4 regions of the Dechloromonas sp. HYN0024 genome follow, and region 2 is predicted to be linked to each of the others. Evidence: predicted binding sites of a transcription regulator. Region 2 holds the regulator's gene; each other region holds the start of a gene.
What was found. The regulator FNR, encoded in region 2, switches genes on or off when oxygen is low (the NO sensors DNR and NnrR bind a similar motif). The targets are predictions, from matches to a motif close to TTGANCTAGNTCAA.
Positions count from the first base shown of each region.

Region 1: the regulator FNR is predicted to act here: its motif matches at 3,624-3,637, upstream of ccoN (cytochrome-c oxidase, cbb3-type subunit I).
Region 3: the regulator FNR is predicted to act here: its motif matches at 2,308-2,321, upstream of HYN24_RS12945 (chaperone NapD).
Region 4: the regulator FNR is predicted to act here: its motif matches at 1,521-1,534, upstream of HYN24_RS01970 (thiamine pyrophosphate-dependent enzyme).

Region 1 is NZ_CP031842.1:676,261-680,746, reverse strand. It holds gene ccoG (cytochrome c oxidase accessory protein CcoG) at 1-223, opposite strand, end outside; gene ccoP (cytochrome-c oxidase, cbb3-type subunit III) at 354-1,253, opposite strand; gene HYN24_RS03260 (cbb3-type cytochrome c oxidase subunit 3) at 1,268-1,444, opposite strand; gene ccoO (cytochrome-c oxidase, cbb3-type subunit II) at 1,450-2,082, opposite strand; gene ccoN (cytochrome-c oxidase, cbb3-type subunit I) at 2,102-3,526, opposite strand; gene ccoS (cbb3-type cytochrome oxidase assembly protein CcoS) at 3,819-4,025, opposite strand; gene HYN24_RS03240 (heavy metal translocating P-type ATPase) at 4,025-4,486, opposite strand, start outside.
Region 2 is NZ_CP031842.1:2,269,585-2,274,070, reverse strand. It holds gene HYN24_RS10880 (TonB-dependent receptor) at 1-1,467, shown strand, start outside; gene HYN24_RS10875 (porin) at 1,804-2,904, shown strand; gene fnr (fumarate/nitrate reduction transcriptional regulator Fnr) at 3,027-3,773, opposite strand; gene hemN (oxygen-independent coproporphyrinogen III oxidase) at 3,859-4,486, shown strand, end outside.
Region 3 is NZ_CP031842.1:2,693,130-2,697,615, reverse strand. It holds gene ahpF (alkyl hydroperoxide reductase subunit F) at 1-1,455, opposite strand, end outside; gene ahpC (alkyl hydroperoxide reductase subunit C) at 1,545-2,108, opposite strand; gene HYN24_RS12945 (chaperone NapD) at 2,399-2,659, shown strand; gene napA (nitrate reductase catalytic subunit NapA) at 2,656-4,486, shown strand, end outside.
Region 4 is NZ_CP031842.1:392,415-396,900, forward strand. It holds gene aceE (pyruvate dehydrogenase (acetyl-transferring), homodimeric type) at 1-327, opposite strand, end outside; gene HYN24_RS01960 (hypothetical protein) at 521-817, opposite strand; gene HYN24_RS01965 (cytochrome c oxidase subunit 3 family protein) at 820-1,410, opposite strand; gene HYN24_RS01970 (thiamine pyrophosphate-dependent enzyme) at 1,595-3,469, shown strand; gene HYN24_RS01975 (indolepyruvate oxidoreductase subunit beta) at 3,471-4,082, shown strand; gene folD (bifunctional methylenetetrahydrofolate dehydrogenase/methenyltetrahydrofolate cyclohydrolase FolD) at 4,156-4,486, shown strand, end outside.

The DNA of each region.
Region 1 (4,486 bases), 1.6 Mb from region 2:
TCCGTTCAACCAGATGCAGCAGGACAGCTTGACGGCCATTCCATTCCAGCCACGGCGAACAATAGAAAACTATCTGCGTGACCCAGACCAGGACCCAGCGCCAGCTATTCCACCACCCCTTGACGTCGCGGATGTAGACCTTCTTGTGCTTTTCGTAAAAAGACACCTCAGCCGGCGTTGCGGCGGAGTTGGCAGGAGGGTTGTTATCGGTGGATTCGGTCATGATCTTATCTGTATCGAAATCACGCTGCGCGGAAATTACCTGGCGCGTTGATCAACGCAATTTGGATACAAACCGGTATTTTGAGAAACAAAAGAAAAACGGGGCGGCTAAGCCGCCCCGTTTCAGCCAATTACTTGGCGCCTTGGCCCAGGCTGATCACGTACGCAGCCAGCAGGTGAACCTTGGCATCGCCGAGGAAGTCCTTCCAGGCGGGCATCTTGTTCTGACGGCCCTTGGTGATCGTTTCGGTGATGGTCGCTTCAGAAGAACCATACAGCCAGACCTTGTCGGTCAGGTTGGGGGCACCGACAGCAGCCATACCGTGGGCATCCATGCCGTGACAACCGACACAACCAGCCGAGGTGAAGGTTTCCTTACCCTTGGCAGCGCGGACGGCATCGTTCGGCAGACCGGACAGCGAGCGGACGAAGTTGGCCAGATCCTTGATCGAATCGGCACCCAGTTGCTCGTGCGGCGGCATGACGCCCATACGACCATTGGCAATGGTTTCCTTGATCTGTTCCGGCTCACCACCAAATTGCCAGTCGGAGTCGGTCAGGTTCGGGAAGCCCTTGGCACCACGGGCATCAGCACCGTGACACTGCATGCAGTAGGTCAGGAACAGGCGCTTGCCCATTTCCATGGCCTGCTTGTCGGCAGCAACCGCCTGGAGATCCATGGCCATGTACTTGTCGAACAGCGGCTTGACGGTGGCATCCATCTTTTCAACTTCAGCCTTGTGTTGACCACCAGACGTCCAGCCCAGCATGCCCTTGTTGTTACCCAGACCCGGATACAGGGCCAGATAGACAAAACCAAAGATGATGGTGATGATGAACATCCAGCTCCACCAACGCGGCATCGGATTGTTGTATTCCTCAAGGGTTTCATCCCAGACATGACCCATGGTCTTGCCCGGCGTGAAGGTTGCCTTGCTCTGCATGAAGAGAAGGATTGCGCAGGCAAGAATACTGCCCACCACAATCACAATCACGTACATGTTCCAGAATTCGCTAACGAAATCGCTCATTTGCTTTCCTTTTTTCAGCGAGGGCGCGAAGTATCGGACATCGCGCCCTGATCATCGTGTTCTGCGAACGGCAAGTTGGCAGCTTCCTCAAAGCCCTTCTGGCTGCTCTTGCTGTAAGCCCATCCGATGATTGCCAGGAAGCAAAGCAACCCGACAACCGTCACAATGGAACGCAGATCGTTGATGTCCATGGCTATTACTTGACGTTCTTCAATGCAGTACCCATGCCCTGCAGGTACGCAATCAGAACATCCATTTCGGTCTGTTCACCGATAGCAGCCTTGGCACCCTTGATTTCCTCTTCCGTATAGGTGGGGATACCGCGGGCGTTCGCATAAACGCGCATAATCTGCATCTTCTTCTCGATGTCAGCACCGACGGTGTCCTTGGCCTTGTTGCTTGCCAGGAAGGCAAATGCCGGCATGTTGGACTCGGGCACCACATCGCGAGGATTCATCAGGTGAGCGCGCTGCCATTCGTCAGAGTAACGGCCACCGACGCGATGCAGATCCGGACCGGTACGCTTCGAACCCCACTGGAACGGATGGTCATAGACATACTCGCCAGCGACGGAGTAATGGCCATAACGCTCGGTTTCAGCACGGAACGGACGAATCATCTGCGAGTGGCACAGGAAGCAGCCTTCGCGGATATAAACGTCACGACCGGCCAGACGAACGGCTTCGTAAGGTTTGACACCTTCAACCGGGGTCGTGGTCGACTTTTGGAAGAAGAGCGGAACGATTTCGAGCAGACCGCCCCAAATCACGGTTAGCAGCGTCAGGACGATGAGCAGGCCAACGCTTTTTTCAATATGCTCGTGCTTGATCATTATTATCTCCCCCTAATCAGGCGTGATGAGCGACAGGAACGTTCACCGTGGTATCAGCAGTCTTGCCGCCAGCCATGGTCTTGAACATGTTGTATGCCATGAGGAGCATGCCCGACAGGAACAGAACGCCACCCAGCCAGCGGATCGCCCAGAACGGGTAGGAACCCTTGACCGACTCGACGAAACTGTAAGCCAGCGTACCGTCAGCGTTAACCGCACGCCACATCAGGCCCTGCATCACACCGGCAATCCACATCGAAGCGATGTAAAGAACGGTGCCGATGGTAGCGATCCAGAAGTGGGTCGTGACCAGCTTGGTGCTATACATTTCGGTCTTGCCGAAGAGGCGCGGGATCAGGTAGTACATGGCACCGATCGACACCATGGCAACCCAGCCGAGAGCACCGGAGTGCACGTGACCGACGGTCCAGTCCGTGTAATGCGACAGGGCATTAACGGTCTTGATCGACATCATCGGGCCTTCGAACGTGGACATACCGTAGAAGGACAGCGAGGTGATCAGGAACTTCAGGATAGGATCGTCACGCAGCTTATTCCAGGCACCCGACAGGGTCATGATGCCGTTGATCATGCCACCCCAGGACGGAGCCAGCAGAATCAGGGAGAACACCATACCGACAGACTGGGTCCAGTCCGGCAGGGCGGTGTAGTGCAGGTGGTGCGGGCCCGCCCACATGTACGTGAAGATCAGCGCCCAGAAGTGGACGACCGACAGGCGATACGAATACACCGGACGACCAGCCTGCTTCGGTACGAAGTAGTACATGATGCCAAGGAAGCCAGCAGTCAGGAAGAAGCCCACGGCGTTGTGACCATACCACCACTGGATCATCGCGTCCTGGACACCAGCGTAAGCCGAGTAGGACTTGGTCAGCGAAACCGGCATGGCGGCGCTGTTCACCAGATGCAGCAGGGCAACGGTCAGAATCATGGCGCCGAAGAACCAGTTGGCGACATAAATATGCGACACCTTGCGCTTGGCGATGGTACCGAAGAAGACCAGAGCGTAAGACACCCAGACCAGCGTGATCAGGATATCGATCGGCCACTCCAGCTCGGCATATTCCTTACCGGAGGTGATACCCAGCGGCAAAGTGATGGCAGCGAGAAGAATGACGATTTGCCAGCCCCAGAAAGTAAAGGGAACCAGCGGACCGCCCCAAAGACGCGTACAGCAGGTGCGCTGAACGCACCAGTAAGACGTTGCGAACAAGGCGCAGCCACCAAACGCAAAAATAACCGCGTTGGTATGCAACGGACGCAGACGGCCAAAATGCAGGAAGCCAATATTCAGCTCCGGCCAGACCAGCTGCGCAGCAATGATGACACCGACCAGCATGCCAACAATGCCCCAGATGACGGTCATAACGGTGAATTGCCGTACGACCTTATCGTTATATGTGGTTTGCGTTCCAGACATGAACCCACCCTCTCGTAAAAAAAAAACGGAATGCCCACCTCCCTGAACCCAAGGGGACACATAGAAAGCGATGGTATTCTAGTTCAGGCTGAGCGTTTTGACCTAGATCAACCTACCGATTATCTAAGGGCAGTAGTTCAAAATATCTAGGCGAAGAAAAGGGCTGAAAAACGCAGACAAAAAAAGGGTGCGTCGTAACGCACCCCAACCCCAACAGAGAATTGCTGTGAAGCATCGCGCTCCACAATGGGGCCATTCTGCCAAGCGTCTATCCCGCTAACGTTGACACAGGTCAAACATTGTCGGGTTTGTTGGTATCCACGACCTCTCCGCCCGCCTTTGCCTGATTGCGCTTCAACGGATCCTCGTCCATCAGGACGCGAAAGCCCGGCCCTTCGAGATCATCGAACTGGCCGCTGCGGACCGACCACCAGAACGCAACGGCAATTCCGAAGACCAGAATGACCGATACCGGGATAAGCAGATAGACACTTTCCATCAATCGATCTCCAGGCGCTGAATGCGCAGTGAATTGAGGACCACCAGCAAAGAACTGGCCGACATGCCGATGCCGGCAATCCATGGCGTAACAAAACCGGCAATGGCCAGCGGCAGGGCAACGAAATTGTAGGCGAAGGACCACCAGAGATTCTGGCGGATCACGCGCAGGGTTTTTCTCGCCCGCCGCAAGCCGTAACGCAGATGATCCAGGTTTTCCGAGAGCAGGATGAAATCAGACTGGGTTCGTGCCAACTGTGCGCCACCGCCCATCGCCACCGACACCTGCGCCTGAGCGAGCACCGGGGCATCGTTGACGCCATCACCGAGCATCGCCACGATGGCGCCCGCCGATTGCAGGCCGGTTACGCAATCGTGCTTGCCCTGCGGGGTCACGCCGGCCCGAACATCGGCGATGCCGAGTTGGTCGGCCACGCGATGAGCTACCGCCGGAGCATCGCC
Region 2 (4,486 bases):
GACCAGACCATGGTCAAGCTGACGTACAAGCCGAGCCAGGATGGCAAGCTGACCTTCGTCGCCAACACCTTCAAGCAGGATGCGGACGACCCGCAGGGCCAGAGCTGGGCTGGTTACCTGGCTAATCCGCGCAGCGTTTCACAGCCGACCCTGGACTACAACACCCGCAAGAGCATCGATCACATGCAGAGTGGGCTGACCTATGAGCATCGCTTTGGTGACCACTCAATGGTGCTGTCAGCCTACGCCGGGCAGCGCTCAACCATTCAGTTCCAGTCAATTCCGAAGTCGACGCAAACATCATCGGTCAAGCAATCGGGGGGCGTTATCGATTTCGACCGCGATTTTGCCGGTACGTCGGCCCGCTGGGTCGGCCGCTTTCAATTGGCCGGCGGCAAGCTGACGACGACGGTTGGCGTCGAGTACGAGCAATCGAGCGACGATCGGCGTGGCTATAACAATTACGTTGGCAGCGGTACGGTGTGTGGGGTTAACCTGAGTTGTGGCGTCATCGGCACGCTGCGCCGCAACGAGCGGGACCGCGTCAACAGCTTCGATCAGTACGCCCAGGCCGAGTGGCAGGGTGAGCGCTGGACATTCAGTGGTGGCGTTCGGCATAGCAAGCTCTCCTTCAATGTGGATGATGCCTATCTGAGCAATGGAAACGATGGCGGTAGTGTCAGCTACGACAAGACGACGCCGACCGTTGCAGCGATGTTCCGCCTGACCCCGACGGTCAATCTCTACGCCAGTGCGGCGCAGGGTTTCGAGGCGCCGACCTTCAATGAGCTGTTCTATTCCGGTGTCGGCGGAACCTTCAGCTATACCCTCAAACCGTCGACCAGCACCCATTACGAAACCGGCCTGAAGGCCTTTGTCGGTAGCGATAGCCGGGTTGACGTGGCTGTCTTCCAGATCGAGACGGCGGATGAACTGGTGGTTGATTCCAGCGTCGGCGGTCGCACCATCTATCGCAATGCCGGCCAGACGATGCGCCGCGGCATTGAAGCGGCGGTTGATAGTCGTTGGGCAGGCAATTTCACCAGCCGTCTCGCCTATACCCTGCTCGATGCGCGTTACGACCAGACTTTCTCCTCATCCTCCGGGGTCATTGCCGCCGGCAACCGCCTGCCCGGGGTCGCTGCCCAGAGCCTGTTCGGCGAACTGGCCTGGAAGCATCCGGCCAGTGGCTTCCATGCGGCTGTCGAGGGCATTGCACGCAGCAAGGTCTATGTCGAGGACACTAATGCCAAGCAGGCCGCTCCGGCCTACGCCATCGCCAATCTACGTTTCGGCGTCGATCGCCAATACGGCCAACTGAACCTGAGAACCTTCGTTCGTTTCGACAATATTTTCGATCGCCAGTACGTTGGCTCGGTCATCGTCGGCGACGGCAACAACCGATTCTACGAGGCGGCACCGGGTCGTACCTGGCTGGCTGGTGTCAGCGCCCGATATACCTTTTGAGCACCTCCATTCCCCCGCTCAAGCCCGGCCCCGGCCGGGCTTTTTTGCGTCTGATGAAACGATGAATACTGTTTATGGAGTGCTCAGTAATGCAGCAGTTGTCCAGAAACTGAGCGTGCCGAAAGTACTTTTCGATCTTCGCCGCCAAGGGGAAAAAGAACGTAAGTCCTGATGAGCCAAGGGTTTTCAGGGAATGGAGGCGGGTTTTTGAAGGCTGGCACGGGCTTCGCAATGGAATACCGCTGAACACTTTTCTCAGGGATGAGGGAGGGGTGCTTCGTATGGGGCGGATACGCGTCCAGATTTATCTACACAAAATGATTGAGGAGCAATTCAATGCAGAAAAAACTAATCGCGCTGGCCATTGCGGCGGCCACTTCCGGTGCGGTATTCGCACAAACCAATGTCACGATCTACGGTAACGTCGATATGGGTGCCATGTTCCGCCAGGGGCATAACGGCACGGTTGCCAACGGCCAGTCGCAGTACAGCCTGCAGAGCTCTTCTTCTCTGAGCTACATCGGTTTCAAGGGTGTCGAGGATTTGGGTAATGGCACGAAAGCCCTGTTCGACCTGCAATATCGCATCAGCCCGGACACCAGCACCGGTCTGTCGACGGCAGGCCACCAGTACGTTGGCCTGACCGGCGGATTCGGTACGGTAGTCGCCGGCTACCTGGATGGTATTCGTTACGGCATCTACGGCAAGTACAATCCGTTCGGCAACTACTCGATCGGCAGCCTGACGTCGATGACCACTCAGTACGACCGCGCGGCTAATGCGCTGGCCTACATCTCGCCTGCCTTTGCCGGCTTCACGGTGATCCTTGCTACAGCCACCAATACGCAGGGCGCCGAAGGCAGCCTGAACACCGTCCACTCGCCGATGACCGCGCCTACCCGCGGCAATAACGGTGACGACCGCTTGTTGTCCGCCAACCTGATTTATGCGAATGGCCCGCTGAGCATCGATCTTGACTACGAAACCACACGTGCTGTTGGTTATGACAAAGACCGCCTCTATGTTGCAACCACTGGCGCTTCATACGACTTTGGCGCAGTGAAGGTCAGCGGCGTCTACGACGTCATCAAGGGTGATGTAAACTCGTTCATCGGCGGCAACGCAGTGGGTCCTCTCCTGGGCGTTCCTGCTGGTCAGAGATATGATCGCCGCAACTGGTTCGTCGGCGCCACGGTGCCGCTCGGCAAGTTCTCCGTGCTGGGTTCGTTCGGTCAGGTCAAGGACAAGACCGTGTCCAACGCCGATGCATGGAAAATCGGCGTCGGCGCACGCTACGCCCTGTCCAAGCGCACTGAACTGTACGCTGACTACGCGCATATCAAGAACGACAGCGCTGCAGGTTACTCCATTGGTAACAATATCGTCGCGGGCGTTGGCGTCAACGGCCTGGCGATGGGTATGAAGCACTCGTTCTAAGCAATCGAATTGCCCGGACGCCTTGCGTTATTGTGAGTCGTCCGGGAGCAGGAATCTTGCGTCAGATGTCTTCATTACATCTGTTTGGGGCACCCTTCGGGGTGCCCCATTTTTTGTCTTGCTCAGACCGCCCGGTGATTCATCAGGGCCTTGAGCCCGTTCACGTTGAGAATCCGGATGTGTTTCTGCTGGACGGCGATGTGGCCTTCTTCCTGGAAGCGGGAGAAAGCGCGCGACACCGTTTCCAGCTTGAGGCCGAGATAGCTGCCGATTTCCTCGCGCGTCATGCGCAGGTAGAACTCGGCATGCGAGAAGCCGCGTGCGGTAAAGCGTTGTGAAAGGTTGAGCAGAAAGGCGGCCAGTCGCTCTTCAGCACGCATTGTGCCGAGCAGCATCATGACGCCGTGGTCGCGGACGATTTCGCGGCTCATGACCTTGTGGAAATGGTGCTGCAACGTGTGGATTTCCCGCGACAGTCCTTCGAGCCGCGAAAAGGGAATAGCGCAGATCTCGCTGTCTTCCAGGGCAATGGCGTTGCAGGTGTGGTGTTCGGTGCTGATGCCGTCAAGGCCGAGCAGTTCGCCGGCCATCTGGAACCCTGTTACCTGGTCGCGGCCGTCTTCGAGCAGCACGTCGGTCTTGAAAAAGCCGCTGCGGATGGCGTAGATGGCGTCGAAAGCCTCGCCGGCCCGGTAGAGATGGTCGCCGCGCTTGATCCGGCGCCGGGTCGACACCATGTCGTCGAGCTTTTCCAGCTCCTCGAGGCTAAGGCCAAGCGGCAGGCATAGCTCGCGCAGGTTACAATTGGAGCATGCCGTCTTGATGACCGACAGCGTGACTTCTTGATTTAACGGGTGTGTTTGAGGCATTCGCAACCTGCGTTCGCTTGATCCATGTCAACCATAAATTCGAACCTTCCGAACATAATCAGACCTACTTTTTTTGGCTGGCCCAATGAATTTCGCAACCGAAAACCTCGTCTTCGATCCCCAGATCATTCGCCGTTTTGACGTCAACGGTCCACGTTACACGTCTTATCCGACGGCCGACCGCTTCGTTGAAGCCTTTGATGCCGAGGCCGCCAACCTGTGGCTGGGCAAACGCAACATCGGCGGGATTAGTCGACCGCTCTCATTATACTTCCACATCCCTTTCTGCAACACCATTTGCTACTACTGTGCGTGTAACAAGATCATTACCAAGGATCATGGGCGCAGCGGCAAATATCTGAAATATCTGGCCAAGGAGCTGGATATGCAGGCGGCGGCGCTGGAAGGTCGCGATGGCGAGCACGAGGTCATCCAGTTGCATTGGGGCGGCGGTACGCCGACTTTCCTGTCGCATGACGAAATGCGACAGCTCATGGGCGAGACGCGCAAGCATTTCAAGCTGCTGGATGGCGGCGAATATTCGATCGAAGTCGACCCGCGCAAGGTCGATACGGCGACTGTTGCCCTGCTCGGCGAACTCGGCTTCAATCGGATGAGCGTCGGTGTTCAGGATTTCGACGAGCGCGTTCAGGTCGCGGTCAATCGTGTCCAGAGCGAGGAAGAAACCTACAGCGTGATCCGCGATGCGCGCG
Region 3 (4,486 bases), 420 kb from region 2:
GGTGCAGTCGCCTGCCGCGAAGACGCCGGGGACTGAGGTCTGGCCCCTGGCGTCGATCTCGATTTCGCCGCGGCTGGACAGGTCGACCACGGACTTCAGCCAGTCGGTGCTGGGCAGCAGACCGATCTGGACGAAGATGCCGTTGAGGTCGATGCGTTTCACCTCGTCGGTTTCGCGGTCCTGGTAAACCAGCCCGTTGACCTTTTCGCCATTGCCGGTGACTTCGGTTGACAGGGCTTTGACGATGACCGTGACGTTGGGCAGGCTGAACAGCTTTTTCTGCAAAACTGCATCGGCGCGCAACTGGCCGTCGAATTCGAGCAGGGTGACGTGGCCGACGATGCCGGCCAGATCAATGGCGGCCTCGACGCCAGAGTTGCCGCCGCCGATCACCGCAACGCGCTTGCCCTTGAATAGAGGGCCGTCGCAGTGGGGGCAGTAGGCGACCCCCTTGCCCCGGTAATCCTGTTCGCCTGGGACGTTCATTTCACGCCAGCGGGCACCCGTGGCGAGGATGACAGATTTGCTCCTTACCGAAGCACCGTTTGCTAGCCTGATTTCGATGAGGTCACCGGGGATCAATTGTGTCGCGCGTTGCAGGTTCATGACGTCGACGGCGTAGTCCTTGACGTGCTCTTCAAGGCCCATGACCAGCTTCGGGCCATCAGTGGCCTTGACGGAAATGAAATTCTCAATGGCCAGCGTATCCATCACTTGGCCGCCGAAACGCTCGGCCAGGAGGCCTGTGCGGATGCCCTTGCGGGCGGCATAGATGGCGGCCGAGGCACCGGCCGGGCCGCCGCCGACGATGAGTACGTCGTAGGGTGCCTTGGCGCTGATCTTTTCGGCATCCCGTGCTGCGGCTCCGGTGTCGAGCTTGGCGATGATTTCCTCGATGCTCATGCGGCCGGCACCAAACTCTTCACCATTCAGGAAGATGGTCGGCACCGCCATGATCTTGCGGCGCTCGACTTCGCCCTGGAACATGCCGCCGTCGATCAGCGTGCTGGTCACGCCGGGGCTGAGCACGGCCATCAGGTTGAGCGCCTGCACGACGTCCGGACAGTTGTGGCAGGACAGCGAGATGAAGGTTTCGAATTGGAATGTGCCGGGCAATGCCTTGATCTGCTCGATCACGGCGGCATCGACTTTGGGCGGATGGCCGCCTGTTTGCAGCAGGGCAAGCACCAAGGACGTGAATTCATGGCCCATCGGGATGCCGGCAAAGCTGATGCGCGGCGTTTCGTCGGGCAGGCCAATAGCGAAGGATGGGCGCAAGGACGCCGTGCCGTTTTCGCGCAGGCTGACCTTGGGGGACAACGCGACAATATCTGTCAGCAAGTCGCGCATTTCCTGTGCCTTGGCGCTGTCGTCGAGCGAGGCGACGAGCTCGATCGGATATTGCAGCTTGTCGAGATAGGCCGAGAGCTGGACCTTGATATTGTTGTCGAGCATGGTGTTTTCCCTGTTGCGAGTTGCTAGGCATTGATCGCTAGTCATCAGCAGGCAGCGCTGGCAACTAACGACCAATAACTAAAAACTAATCAGATTTTGCCGACCAGATCGAGCGACGGAGCCAGGGTGGCTTCGCCTTCCTTCCATTTGGCCGGGCAGACTTCGTTCGGGTGGCTGGCAACGTATTGCGCCGCCTTCAGCTTGCGGAGGGTTTCCGAGACATCACGGGCGATGGCGTTGTCGTGCACTTCCAGGGTCTTGATGACGCCGTCCGGATTGATCACGAAAGTGCCGCGCAGGGCCAGGCCTGCTTCGTCGATATGCACATCGAAGGCGCGGGTCAGCTGATGGGTCGGATCGCCGACGAGCGGGAAGCGGGCCTTGCTCACGGCCGGCGAGGTCTCGTGCCAGACCTTGTGCGAGAAGTGGGTGTCGGTGGTGACGATGTATACCTCGGCGCCAGCATTCTGAAATTCGCCGTAGTTGTTGGCGGCATCTTCGATTTCCGTCGGGCAGTTGAAGGTGAAGGCAGCCGGCATGAAGATCACGACGGACCACTTGCCCTTCAGGTTGGCTTCGGTGACTTCGACGAACTTGCCATTGTGGAAGGCCTGTGCCTTGAAAGGCTGAACTTGGGTGTTGATGAGCGACATGAGTTTCTCCTGAGTGGGTTGAGTGATAGGTACGGAGTGAATGGTAGGCAGGGTGCAAAAATTGATCCAATTGATTGCTTAAATAAAATCGATAGCGTTCTTGCATGGGTTCCTTGCGGCTCAGTCGGGCCTGTCTAGCTAAATGGAACTAGTCAAATACGCCATTGGTACTAGGCAAGAATGATCCTTGGCTGTGAATTTGATGCGCATCAAATTCATGGCACGGTGCTATCGGGAACACTGCTGTCCACGGTTGCATTGGGCTACCGAAGCTTGAGGAGGTCGGCCGGATGAACATTTCCAGCGCCATTATTTATATCGCCCCGGAGCGCCTCGATGAGGCCTGTGCGGCGCTTCTCCGGATGGCCGGGGTGGAAATTCACGCCCGGAGTGCGGAGGGGAAGGTGGTCGTCACGCTCGAGGACGACGATACCAATTCGGCCGCTGACAAATATGTGGCCTTACATGGCGTTCCCGGCGTCGCATCGGTGGCCATGGTTTATCAATTCAGCGACGACGAATCAGTAGATACCGAGGAGGTAGAGGCGTGAAGCTCAATCGACGCGATTTCATCAAGGCCAATGCAGCAGCAGCGGCCATGTCGGCAGCAGGTTTGTCGGCGTCCGGTACGGCCGTGGCGCAGGGGAAGGACGAGATTCGCTGGGACAAGGCAGCCTGCCGCTTTTGCGGAACGGGTTGTGGCGTTCTGGTCGGAACCCAGGAAGGGCGTGTCGTGGCGACGCAGGGCGACCCTGATGCGCCGGTCAATCGAGGCCTCAACTGTATCAAGGGCTATTTCCTGTCGAAGATCATGTACGGCGCGGATCGTCTGAAGACGCCGATGCTGCGCATGAAGGGCGGCAAGTTCGACAAGAACGGTGATTTTGCGCCGATTTCCTGGAAACAGGCTTTCGACATCATGGAAGAAAAGGCCAAAGCGACGCTCAAGGCCAAGGGGCCGAACGGCCTGGCGATGTTCGGTTCGGGGCAGTGGACGATCTGGGAGGGCTACGCCGCCGCCAAGTTGATGAAGGCCGGTTTCCGCACCAATAACCTCGATCCCAACGCCCGTCACTGCATGGCTTCGGCGGTTGCCGGTTTCATGCGCACTTTTGGTATCGACGAGCCGATGGGTTGCTACGACGACATCGAGCATGCCGATGCCTTCGTGTTGTGGGGCTCCAACATGGCCGAGATGCACCCGATCCTGTGGACCCGCATCACCGACCGCAAGCTCTCGAACAAGGGGGTCAAGGTCGCCGTGCTGTCGACCTTCGAGCACCGCTCGTATGAGCTGGCCGATATTCCGATGATCTTCACGCCGCAGACGGATCTGGCGATCCTCAATTACATCGCCAATTACATTATCCAGACCGGCAAGGTGAATCAGGCTTTCGTCGACAAGAACATCAATTTCAAGAAGAGCGCCACCGACATCGGCTACGGTCTGCGGCCGACGCATGCCCTGGAAAAGAACGCGACGAGCAACGGTTATCCGGATGCCGACGGCAAGCCGAAGGGCGATACCGGAAAGTCCGAGCCGATTACCTTTGACGAGTTCAAGAAATTCGTCTCCGAATACACCGTCGAGAAGGTCTCCAAGCTGTCCGGCGTGGCCGAGAAGGATCTCAAGGCGTTGGCCGAGTTGTACGCCGATCCCAAGGTCAAGGTCATTTCATTCTGGACCATGGGGTTCAATCAGCACACGCGCGGCACCTGGGCGAACAACCTCGTTTACAACATCCACCTGCTGACCGGCAAGATTTCCGAGCCGGGCAACAGCCCCTTCTCGCTGACCGGGCAGCCGTCGGCCTGCGGTACGGCACGGGAGGTCGGTACCTTCTCGCATCGTTTGCCGGCCGACATGGTCGTCACCAACCCGGATCATCGCAAGCACACGGAAGAGTTGTGGGGGCTGCCCGAAGGCACCATCCCCGACAAGATCGGCTTCCACGCCGTGGCCATGGCCCGGGCGCTCAAGGACGGCAAGGTCAATTTCTACTGGCAGCAGTGCAACAACAACATGCAGGCCGGACCGAACATTAACGAAGAACTCTATCCGGGCTGGCGCAAGCCGGAGAACTTCATCGTCGTCTCCGACCCCTATCCGACCGTCTCGGCAATGGCGGCCGACCTCATCCTGCCGACCGCCATGTGGGTCGAGAAGGAAGGTGCCTACGGCAATGCCGAGCGGCGTACCCAGTTCTGGCGGCAGCAGGTCAAGGCCCCGGGCGAGGCACGCTCCGATCTTTGGCAGGTTATGGAGTTTTCCAAGCGTTTCAAGTTGGAGGAGGTCTGGCCCGCCGAATTGCTCGCCAAGGCGCCCAAGCTCAAGGGCAAGACGATGTATGACGCCCTTTTTGCCAATGGTGTGGTGA
Region 4 (4,486 bases), 1.4 Mb from region 2:
GCCGCCGACGTTGGTGTCCTTGTTGGCGCGCACGACCATGGCCATGGCGTTCCAGCGGATGTAGCTGTGAATCTTGATTTCCATGTCGGCGTTGCCCGGGTACTTGGGCTGCTGATCGGCCGGAATGGTGTTGATGTATTCGGTGTTGGCCGAGTAGGGCAGATCAATGCCGTCTTCGCGGGCTTGTCCGATCAGCTTCTCGATCAGGTAATGGGCGCGGTCAGCGCCTTCCTGGGTGATGACGCCTTCCAGAGCGTCTATCCATTCCTTGGTTTCCTGCGGATCGACGTCGGCGGGGTCAGGCAAATTATTCGGTTGTTCGGCCATGGTTTGTCTCCTGGATTGAATGTCATTCTGTTTTGCCTGTTGAGCAAAACAACTTTAGCTGGTTCCTGCGTGCTTCGCGAGTCCGTACTTTCCCTTAGTCACGTTTCGCATTGTAAAAACAAAATTCACATCGTGCAATAGGGGTAAACGCGTACCGCGCCTTTTGAACAAAATTAAAACCGGTCAGGTGCGCTTAGAGCGTGGCCCAGCGGGCCAGCGTGCCGCCGAAAAAGGCGGTGGCGATCAGGGCGATCGGGGCAAGGGCGATGAATGTTCTGAGGATGCCGGCGATAAACGGGTGGGCAACTGGCGATTCGAGGAAGCAACGGGCCACCAGCGCCCCCTTGATCCAGATGATGGCGGCGACCAGCAGCGGCAGCCAGGGAGCAGCGCGGAACCATTCGCTGAGACCGAGGCTGGCCAGCGTCAGGCCGACCAGCGTAAGCCAGGCGGCGGTCAGGCGGGAGAAGTGGTCGGTTTTGGTGTTCATGCTCAGGCCAGCACGTAAAACATCGGGAAGATGACCAGCCAGATGATGTCGGTGGCGTGCCAGTAGCAGGCCAGGGCTTCCAGCCCGGCATGGTCGTCCGATGAATAACCGCGAAAACTCAGCCGGGCAAGCACCCAGAGGATGCCAAGAATGCCCCAGGTGGCGTGTACGAGATGGGTGAACGTCAGGTAGTAGTAGACCGTGAAAAAAATCCCCGATTCGCCGTTGATGCCGTTGGCCAGGTTCCAGCTGATTTCGAGTGCCTTGGTCAGGGGGTAGCCCAGGGCGACGGCGAGGCCCCTGACAAGCCAGATGATGGCGGCCCGATGCTGGTCCTGGCGGATGGCGTTCACCGAACAGGCAATGAAATAGCTGCTGGTGATCATGAGCAGGGTGATCACGGTGCCGGCGGTCACCGAAAGGCGTTGTGCTCCGTCGTGGAAAGCCTCGGGAAAATGTGCACGGGCGATGAAGTAAACCGCAAAGAGCACCGAGAACTCGACGAACTCGCAGCTAATGCCGGCCCAGATTCCCTTGTTGCCGGGAATTCGGAAGCGGGGCACTGGTACCGCGAGGGGGGTGGTAGTGGTCATGGCGGGTATCCGGGAGAGTGGCCATTGTTCCGGGGCTGGTCGGGGCGGGCTTTGATATCCATCAGCATCCGGCAAATAACAATACGACACGAAAAATATTGTCAATCGAGTTGCGCTGTATCAAATTGGCTTTCGGGGCCACCTTTAAAATCGACCGTCTCGTTTAATTGATTTAGGAGTCGACATGGCGGCAGTCATGCCTGTACCGGCAGCAAGCCGGGTCCTGATGTCCGGTAATGAAGCGGTCGCCCGCGCCGTATGGGAGGCTGGCGTCAAGGTCGCCGCTGCTTATCCCGGTACGCCGTCTACTGAAATGCTGGAAGTCATTTCCACCTACCCGGATCTCTATGCCGAGTGGTCGGTCAATGAAAAGGTCTCGCTGGAGGTTGCCATTGGCTGCGCCTACGCTGGTTCGCGCGCCTTTTGCTGCATGAAGCACGTCGGCATGAACGTCGCCTCCGACGCGTTGATGACCCTGACCCTGACGGGTGTGGTCGGCGGCCTGGTCATCGCCATTGCTGACGACGTCGGCCTGTCGTCATCGCAGAATGAGCAGGACTCGCGCTACTGGGGCCGCTTCGCCCACGTGCCGGTGCTCGAGCCGGCGGATTCGCAGGAAGCCTACGCGATGACCCTGTATGGCTACGCGTTGTCGGAAAAACTCCAGGTGCCGGTCATCCTGCGCATGACGACGCGCATCAACCACGTCAAGTCACTGGTCACCGTCGGCGAGCGCGGTGAGCATGTCGGTGCCGGCTTCACCAAGGAGCCGGCACGCTTCGTGATGGTGCCGGGCAATGCCGGCAAGCGCATTCCGCTGATGTTTGCCCGCGAGATCAAGTTGCGCGAACTGGCCGAAACGTCAGAACTGAACTTCATCGAAGACGGTCCGGACAAACGCGTCGGCTTCATCGCCTCCGGTCCGGCCTACATGCACGTCAAGGAATCCTTCCCCAATGCGCCGGTACTGAAGCTCGGTTTTTCCAGCCCGGTGCCTTTCGATAAATGCCGCGAACTGGCCGCCATGGTTGATCAGGTCGTGGTCGTCGAGGAAGTCGAGCCGCTGGTTGAAACCGAACTGAAGGCACAGGGCTTGAAGGTCATTGGCAAGGAAATTCTGCCGCTGCAGGGCGAGTTGTCGCCGAATGTCCTGAAACCGGCCATCGCCCGATTGCTCGGTGAGCCAATGCCGGAAACGACGACATTCGCGCCGATGCAGGTTTTCCCGCGGCCGCCGACGATGTGCGTGGCCTGCCCGCACCTGGGCGTCTATTACACGCTGTCGCAGGTCCGTAACCTCAATATTTCCGGTGACATCGGCTGCTACACGCTGGGCGCCGGACATCCGTGGAACGCCCTGGATACCTGCGTCTCGATGGGGGCCTCGATGGGCGTCGCGCTGGGCATGGACAAGGGACGCGGCGAGGCCGACAAGGACAAGCGCATCGTCGCCGTGATCGGCGATTCGACCTTCCTGCACATGGGCATGCAGGGGCTGCTCGACATGGTGTACAACAAGGGCAATGTCACGGTCCTGCTGCTCGATAACCGCGCCGTCGGGATGACCGGTGGCCAGAACAATCCGGGCAATGGTTATGGCATCCACGGCGAGGAGGCTCCGCGCATTGATTTCGCCAGGCTGGTCTCGGCGCTGGGCGTCAAGGATGAGCGCATTCACAAGGTCAATCCTTATGAGTTGCCGGTACTCTTCAAGACCATTCGCGATGAGGTGAAGGTCCCCGATGTTTCGGTCATCATCACCGACCAGCCCTGCGTTCTGGTCAAGGATTACCACAAGCTCAAGCCGTTCGAGGTTATGGATGACAAGTGCACCGGCTGCGGCAACTGTATCGATGTCGGTTGTCCGGCCATTCACGTGACGAGCCGCGGCAAGGAGGTCAAGCCGAGCGGGCGCGAGGTCGATCTGGCTTTTGTCCGGATCGAAACGTCGGTGTGTACCGGTTGCGGCCTGTGCGTCCAGCCATGTGCGCCAAAGGCCATCGTGCACCATATGGCGACTTCGCCGATCAATCTGGTGACCAAGGGATGTGAGGCCTGAGATGAGTGAAAACACCAATATTCTCGTCGTCGGCATCGGTGGTCAGGGTGTCATGACGGCGACCGAGATTCTGGCGGAAGCCGCCATCGCGCTCGGTCACGACGCCAAGAAAACGGAAGTCGCCGGCATGGCGCAGCGCGGCGGGGTCGTTTCCTCTCACCTACGTTTCGGTCAGCGGGTTTTGTCGCCGCAGATCACGCCGGGTACGGCTGACGTCCTGCTCGGCTTCGAATCGGCCGAGGCGATGCGCTGGCAGCACATGCTCAGGCCGGGTGGTATCACCCTGATGAACACCGCCCGACTGGTGCCGCCGGTGGTTGAGCTGGGCCTCTTTGATTACCCGGAAGATCCGCTGGCTGAAATCAAAAAATGCGGCAACAAGGTCGTCGCCTTCGATGCCACCTCGATTGCCCAGGGCCTTGGCGACATTCGGCTAGGCAACACCGTCATGCTCGGTGCCATCGCCGATCACTTGCCGTTCGGCGCCGAAACCCTGCTCGACTGTGTACTCAAGCGCTTCCAGCGCAAGGGCGAGAAGCTGGTCGAACTGAATCGCCGGGCGTTCGAGGCCGGACGCGCAGCGGTCGGCCAAGCCGAGGCTGCACTCGCGTAATCTGTTAAAATACGCGCCAATTCAAAGGGAAAGGCAGCCGCCTTTCCCCTTTTCTTTTCAGTTGGATGCGACGATGACAGCTCAAATTATCGATGGCAAGGCACTTGCCGAAGAACTCCGTCAGGGTTTCAAGGCACGTGTCGAGGGGCTCACCGCCAAAGGGCACAAGCCCGGTCTGGTGGTCATTCTGGTTGGAGCCGACCCGGCCTCCGAAGTGTATGTCCGCAACAAGGTCAACGGCTGTCTGGCCATTGGCATGCACTCCGAAAAGATCACCTATGACGCCACGGTCGATCAGGCAACAGTGCTTAACAAGATTGCCGAACTGAACGCCAACCCCGAGATTCACGGCATTCTCGTGCAACTGCCGCTGCCCAAGCATTTCGATGAGGAAGCGGTGCTCG